2 regions of the Ruegeria sp. HKCCE3926 genome follow, and region 1 is predicted to be linked to the other one. Evidence: riboswitches for the same ligand, from Rfam matches in the RefSeq annotation. Region 1 holds a riboswitch; the other holds the start of a gene.

The links. Region 1 has a riboswitch for cobalamin ahead of I9184_RS07930 (DUF1636 domain-containing protein). Riboswitches for the same ligand answer to the same signal wherever they lie in the genome.
Region 2: linked by a shared signal. The riboswitch ahead of I9184_RS08895 (DUF1636 domain-containing protein) and the one ahead of I9184_RS07930 (DUF1636 domain-containing protein) in region 1 are both predicted to bind cobalamin.

Annotation. Positions count from the first base shown of each region.
Region 1 covers NZ_JAEDOU010000001.1:1,579,262-1,583,093, reverse strand. Annotated here, with positions in the region: gene cobN (cobaltochelatase subunit CobN) at 1-990, opposite strand, end outside; gene cobW (cobalamin biosynthesis protein CobW) at 994-2,049, opposite strand; gene I9184_RS07930 (DUF1636 domain-containing protein) at 2,051-2,422, opposite strand; cobalamin riboswitch at 2,514-2,721, opposite strand; gene I9184_RS07925 (SLC13 family permease) at 2,948-3,832, opposite strand, start outside.
Region 2 covers NZ_JAEDOU010000002.1:142,814-146,645, forward strand. Annotated here, with positions in the region: gene I9184_RS08885 (ABC transporter substrate-binding protein) at 1-687, opposite strand, end outside; gene I9184_RS08890 (ABC transporter ATP-binding protein) at 704-1,477, opposite strand; gene I9184_RS08895 (DUF1636 domain-containing protein) at 1,474-1,830, opposite strand; cobalamin riboswitch at 1,928-2,125, opposite strand; gene I9184_RS08900 (D-lyxose/D-mannose family sugar isomerase) at 2,225-2,890, opposite strand; gene I9184_RS08905 (carbohydrate kinase) at 2,907-3,832, opposite strand, start outside.

The DNA of each region.
Region 1 (3,832 bases):
CGCAACTCCTGCTGAGATCCGTCCATCCACCTCGGGCAGTACCACATGCATGGCAAGATCGGCCGGGGACAAACCGCGTTCCGCCTCGGCCCAGGCTTTGCGGCGCGAGGTGGCGAGAGCGACCTGAAACACCGGCACGCCTGCAGCGTCCAGAGGCGACGTTCCCGACGCGCCTTTTCCCGAAAACGAAGTGGCGTTGACAATGGCAGATGGGTTCAGCGCAACAACCTGTTCCCGCAACCATTCGGCGGCTACAGGCGCCTTGAGAGACGGGGCAAACAGGCCCACCGCCGCGTATCCACGGGCGCGCAGGCTGCGGATCAGGGCTGCGATCGGGGCGGTGTCTGCCGAGGTCAGGTAAGCGCGGTAAAAGGTGACGAGGATTCGTTTAGTCTTGCCTTCGAATGCGGTTTCCACCGGGATTACGCCGCGATCCGGACACCACACGCCACATTCGGGCAAGGTCTTGGCGCCCATCACCGGACCGGCATAAAGCCCCGCCGCCAAAGCCATCTGCGCCAGCGCGGCCTGTGCCGCGACCTCGCCGCCGGTATCGCACAGATGCGCCAGACGCCGCAGGGTCGAGACCGGCAGGGTGGAATAGTCATCCAGCCGCGTGTCCGCGCGCCCGTCGGCGGGCAGCACCGCCAGTGCGATGCCCTTGGCCTGCGCCAGCGCCAGAACCTGCTGCAACCCATAAGCCCAGTAGGGCACCCCGCCGATCAGACGGATCAGAATGCCCTTGGCGCCTTGAAGCGTCTGTTCGACATAGGTATCGACCGACAGCGGGTGTTTCAGAGCCGTCAAATTCGCCAGCCGCAGGGTCGGCATTCGCCCTTCCGGTCCGCCACCACGATGCCAGCCCGCCGCGAAAGCGCCTAGGTCGCTGTCCGAAAAGGACAGCACCATCAGGTCCGCCGGGCTCTGGCCCAGATCGGTTGGGGTCTCGGTTTCCTCGAGCCCGTGGCTTTCACGAAAGACGACGTGCATGGCTTACTCGGCGGCCTCACGCACACCTACGAGGATTTCGCGGATTTCCGCCTCTTTGATATCGTCATGCTCGGCGATGACGACCAGACGCGAACGGCGTTCTTCACCGGGTTCCCACGGGCGGTCATACTGGTGACGCACGCGGGCACCCACTGCCTGGACCAGCAGGCGCATGGGTTTGCCCTGAACGGCGGCATACCCTTTGACGCGCAGGATGTTCAGTTCATTTGCCAGGCGTTCGATATTGGCGACCAGTTGGGCCGGATCGGTCTGCTCGGGCAGCTCGACGATGATGCTTTCGAAATCGTCATGCTCGTGATCGTGATGGCCGTCGTGATGCGAGGGTCGGGCGTCCATGTCATCCTCGGCGGCGGCTTCCAGACCCAGCACAACGCGCACGTCCACGGCACCTTCGGCCACTTCGACGACGGGCAGGGGGCGCGGCGCCTCGGCGGCGATGATCTCGCGCGCTTTGGCCACGCCTTCTGGGCCGGCGAGGTCGGGCTTGGTCAGCAGGATGATGTCAGCGCAGGAGATCTGATCCTCGAACACCTCGGACAGGGGCGTTTCGTGGTCGATCGAGTCATCGGCCATGCGCTGCGCATCCACTGCTTCGACATTGGGCGCGAAGCGGCCTGCGGCCACGGCCTCGGCATCGGCCAGGGCGATCACGCCGTCGACGGTGATCTTCGAGCGGATGTCAGGCCAGTCGAATGCCTTGAGCAGCGGTTTCGGCAGGGCCAGACCGCTGGTTTCGATCAGGATGTGATCCGGGCGTGGCTCCAACGCCATCAGGGCCTCGATGGTGGGAATGAAATCATCTGCCACGGTGCAACAGATGCAGCCATTGGCCAGTTCCATGATGTTTTCCGCCGGGCAATCAGGAATGGCGCAGGATTTCAGGATGTCGCCATCGACGCCTACATCGCCGAACTCGTTGACCACGACAGCAAGGCGCTTGCCCTGTGGGTTCTGCATCAGGTGACGCACCAAAGTGGTCTTGCCCGAGCCCAGAAAGCCGGTGATCACTGTGACGGGGAGTTTTTCGAGGTTCGACATGTCAGGCTCCAATGGGGGGAATGCGCGAGGCACAGTTCTTGCGAAAATGTTCGGGGCGTTCGCGCCATTTCACCAAACCATCTTCGGTGGCCAGATACTTGGTCGCGCCGTCGACGATGACGTCGACATGATCTGTTTCGTTCAGGTTTTCATACACGAAGGTCCAGCGGCCCGGCCCGCGCAACACGATCGAACAGCCTTGATCACAGTTTGACAGGCATTCAACGGCTTTCAGGGTGACACCGTCGGGCAGGTCCGCCTGTTCCAGAGCCTTGTGTAACAAAGCGCCCGGGCGTTGCGTGTCATCTTCCACAGGCAGGCCGCGACGGCAGGTGGTACAGACCAGCAACTCGACTGGTGCGGTATCGGTCATGTCTCTCATCCCCCCAAATCCTCTTCGCGGGGGACGGGGTTTCATGCGGGCCACGAATGGTCATGGACCCGACACCGGAACACCCCGCCCGGTTTCAACTTCGGTTGTTGGCAGGTCTCCCGGCTTGCGGATGCCAAAGGCGGGCCTCTGTCGGATGTCCCGCCTTCCCGGCTTTTGGGCCAGTGGCATTGGGCATCCTCTCCGTTCACGGTCGCGGGGGCGGCTGCGTTTGGCGGCAAGACCGTTGACGCATTCCCTTTTCATCGGCTGTCACCGACACCAACGAAAGGGACATGCGGCACCGCTGGCCTGCTTGTCAAGCGAGTCGCGCGCAACAATGATGCAGAGGCATGGAAAGCGACCTGTGGGCGTCGATGGGCGGCATGGCGTACCGGGACCCAGCCCGAGATGGGCCGGGCGACGAACGGTATGTTAGCAAGGGGCGTAGACTATGGTGAACGGGTGCCTTGACTGAACGTGTCAAGATGATGGGAAAGACCACCGAACACCCCGGATCCTCTTGCGCTAATAGATGACGTTGATCATGAGCAGCGAGACGACCAGAAACAGCGCCGTCATTATTCCGCCGGAGCGGACGAAATCCATCACCTTGTATCCGGCCGGACCCATGATCAACGCGTTTACCTGATGGGTTGGGATGATGAAGCTGTTCGAGGTCGATATGGCGACCGTCAGGGCAAAGACGGCCGGGTTTCCACCCGCAGCCACCGCAATCGATACCGCCAGAGGCACCAGCAGGACCGTGGCCCCCACGTTGGACATGACCAAAGAAAAGGCCGTCGCCAGAATGGCGATGCCGGTTTGCAGCGACCAGAGCGGCCAGCCGTCCAGAATTATCATGATCTGCTGGGCGATCCACGCGGCCGTGCCTGTGTTCTGCACGGCTTGTCCCAAAGGTATGAGGCAGGCGAGCAGGAATACGGTGTTCCATCCGACCGCGCGGTACGCCTCGTCCACGCTGAGCACACGGGTCAGCATCATGCCCACCGCGCCGGTAAGAAGACAGAGTGAAAGCCGGACGTCCGTGAACAGGATCAACGACAGCGAAATGGCGAAGAATGCCAGGGCCCAGCCGACTTTTTGCGGCCTCAGCTCGTCCTGAGGAAAGTCTGTCGTCACAACGACGAAATCCGGATCTCGTTTGATCCGCATCAGGTTGTCCCATCTGGTATGGGCCACAAGCATGTCGCCCGCCTGAAACTTTTCGAGCCCGATCTGTGTGGATTCGTGATCCTCGGTCTCGACATGGCTCAGCGTCTCTTCGCCGCGGTGAATGGCCAGCAGCGACATCCCGTAGGTCTTGCGAAACAAAAGCTCGCGGGGGCATTTGCCGATCAGCTTGCTGTCAGGCGTGATGACCACCTCGGCCACGCCTGCATTGGTTGGGGC
Region 2 (3,832 bases), on a different contig from region 1:
ATGAGTTGCGTTCTCACCGCCAGCGGCTGCGATCATCGCATCGGGAATGGCGAACTTGCCGGCGGTAAACGGAGCATCGGCCGGTCCGTCCAACAGGAATACCCGCGGCTTTTCCAGATCGGCTGTTTTTGCTTGAATGGCGGACAACTTGTCCTTCCAGCCGGCAACCAGCGCCTCGGCCTTGTCTTCGACCTGCATGACCTTGCCCAGGCGCAGAACGTCATCAAACAACAGGTTCATGCTGGATTCGGGGCGATCCTCGTCCAGATGCACGCAGCTTTCGGTCAGGATCATGGTCTTGATACCAAAGGGTTCCAGCGTGTCGGGCGTGACATCTCCGCCGGGTTTCATGCCATAGTACCAACCGGCAAAAAACAGATCAGGTTCGACGGCCACAAGGTTTTCAATCGTCGGGTACTTGGGGGCAAGCTCTGGGATGTCGCCGCGCTGAGCATCAAAGTCAGGGCTGGTTTTGTACCAGCCCGAAATCCCGGTAAGTCCCACGATCTTGTCCTGAAGGCCGAGTGCAAAGGCCATATCCGCCATGTTCATATCATGCACGACCAGACGTTCCGGCGCCGAGTCAAAAACCAGCGGTTCGCCGCAATTGTCCACGGTGACGGCTTCCGCTGCCACGCCACCTGCGAAGCCAGCGAAGACAACCACCGGCCAGAGTTTCTGCATCATATGTAAGCTCCTGTTATTATGACAATTTCCGTTTTCGGATGTCCAGTGCGGGGATCATGCGGCCTTCGTGCTGAAAGCACAGATAATCCACGCCGAATGTCTCACTTACCCGGTCTGGGGTCAGAACTTCGCCAACAGGCCCGAACCCCGTCAGGCGCGTGGCTTTCATCAACGCCACATGGGTGGCGAATTCCGGGATCATGACCAGATCATGGACGATCATGACGACCGTTACCCCCAGATCAGCGACCAGAGACAGCATGTGCCCCTTGGCATCGGGGTCCAGATGGTTGGTTGGCTCGTCCAGAAACAGCAAGGACGGGTTCTGGGCCAGCGCGCGCGCGATGTGCGCGCGCTGACGTTCTCCGCCGGACAGTTGACCCATCGTTTTGTTGGCAAAATGCAACAGCTCGGTCGTCGTCAGCACCCGTTCAAGATCAGCCCTGTGCTGAGTCACCGAACGTTCGCCCTGAATCGGGATTTGCCCCAGCGCAACGTAGTCTTGCAGGCGCATCCGCCCGTCGGGCATTTCCTGCTGCCCGACCACAGCAATGGAGCGGGCACGTTGGCGGGCGGACAGGGTCCGAAGGCTTTGTCCTTCTATCCAAACATCGCCCAACGCAATCCGTTCAATCCCGCACAGCAGTTTCAGCAGAGTGGTTTTGCCGGCGCCGTTCGGCCCGGCGATTGCCAGAATTGATCCTTCTTCCAGACGAAAGGACACATCCTGCAACAGGATGTCGCCATTGAGCGCGTAGTATTCCAAATTCTCTGCAATCAGAAAACTCATGATGACCCCCCGAAAGGCAACGCGGGAATTCGCGATAAGGTCTTTGCGAAAAGGGCAGGGGGGCGGTCCGAGGCACTGGTCCAGCCGTCGTCGCTGTCGCCGAACTGGATCGCAAATTCGACCAAGGCAGACAGATCGCGGGATGTCGTGATATCGCCAAACAGGTACTGCGCTTTGCCCGGGGCCTGAAATCCGACGGTCATGGCCCGTTCACAACCTGCCATGCAGGCCACCATTCGGGTTTCAAAACCGTCAGGCAACCGGGCATCCAGCGCGTCTTGCGCGGCTTCGGCAGACATCGTCCCCTGACATGTTGAACAGATCAGAACGTAGTGATCAGAATAGCAGGTCATTGCCTTCTCCGTCGTTTGCCAGATGCAGACAGAGGGCACATACCCGGATATTACGCAAACGCGCCATCAAGCCTCCTTCCGAGACGCCCCGCCTCGGGTTGGTTCATAGTGTGATGGCAGGTCTCCTGACTTGCGGGTCGTTGCTTGGCCGACCTTCCCAACCCTTTTGGGTCAGTGGTGAAGTGGCGTCGCTCACCGCTTACAGTTGCGGGGGCAGTCACGGACTTGGCACATTCCAGCGCCGCACCGTGTTCCCATTTTCATCCCTTACGGAACCATCCCGCTCAGCTAGTCCGGCTACGCCTGACTTGTCAAGCGGCAGGCGAAAGGGTGGTGGACGGAATTGCAACGGTTGAGCCAGCGATCCTGGTGCGCCAGCCCGGACCGAACGGTGTCAATAGTCTGATACAAGAAGAAAATCCGGTTCGGTATCTTCCTCAACCTTTGAAAACCGTGGGATTGGCTTTTCAAACACATTGTCCGTACGGTCGTCATTCACGGTCGATACCTCGCCAATAAGGCAATCGCCGCGCTCGGCCCAGAAAGCGTGCCAGATGCCGGGCATCAGAGTTACGCTTTGCCCCGGCTTCAGCCGCAAGTGCTCTTCGGGTTGCAAGGTTACAGGGCAGGCATCGCTTGGGACCGTCACCGGGTTGTCGCGGTCGACGCCACCGTTTGGATCTGACGCATGGATTTCCAGAACGAGATCGCCGCCGCCCCGGTTGATGATGTCTTCTGCCTTGATGATATGCCGGTGCATCGGAGAAAGCTGATTTTCTCTCGAGATCAACAGTTTTTCCGCATAGAGCATCCCGCGCCCGGATTTCAGATCCTTCGCCTCACCATTGCGCAAAGTGAATAGAAACAGTCCAAGTTCATCAAAACGGCCCTGGGCGTAATCGGTAATGTCCCATCCCAGCCCGCGGCTGCGGATCGTTTCGGCCAGAGGGCTGCGCATTTTCTCGGGCGACCAATCCGCAAAGGGTGGCAACACGGCACCGAAGGACTGAATGAACGCCTGTGCCCGGGTCTTGATACGGTTGATTTCGGATCGTTTCATCATGCCGTCCCACAGATCAAAGTTCGTGCGCCCAGGGGGGTTCTGCCCCGGCTCGGGAAACGGTCACGGCCGCCACGTCAGCGCCCAGTTCCATGGCTGCTTGCAGGCTTTCAACCGTCAATCCGCGCAGACCTGACTTGGTCAGATGCCCTGCGCGGCTGAGCTCGGTCAGAACGCCGGCGTTGAACGTGTCACCTGCGCCGATCGTATCGACCACTTCAACGGGTTTCACGGGAACCGAAACTTCGGAACCATCCGCCAGGTAACCGTGCGCCCCGTCACTGCCGCGCGTGACGATGACAACGGAAGGACCCGCCTGCAACAGCACAGACGCTTTTGCGGCTTCGGATTCAGCGCCCGGAATGATCCAATCCAGGTCCTCGTCTGAAACCTTTACGATATCCGCACGCGAGATCATGCGGTTCAAACGCGTCCGAAACCGGGTTTGATCCTTGATGAAATCCGGGCGAATATTCGGGTCCAGCATCACCGCACGGTCGGAACCGTGGCGGTCCAGAAGGGCGGCATATGCATCTGCGCAAGGTTCACACGCAAGGCTGATTCCGCCGAGATACAGGGCAGAGACAGCGGGAAGCTGATCTGGCATGTCCTCGGGCAGCAACATCCGGCCTGCGGTGTTTTCATCAACAAAGCTGTAAGACGCGTGTTTATCCGAGAGCTGCACAAAGGCAAGCGTGGTAGGGCGGTCCGAGATGATGACATGTGTCGTGTCCACATGGCTCGCTTTCAGCGCATCGATCAGTTGCTGGCCGAACATGTCCGATGACAAACCTGTCAGCATCCCAACCGGAACACCCAGACGTCCCATCGCGACGGCTGTGTTCAGAACTGCACCACCAGTATGTGGCACAAAACCAATTGCGCCCGATGCGGTCGGTTCTGAAATCATATCTATCAGCGCTTCACCACAGCACAGGATCA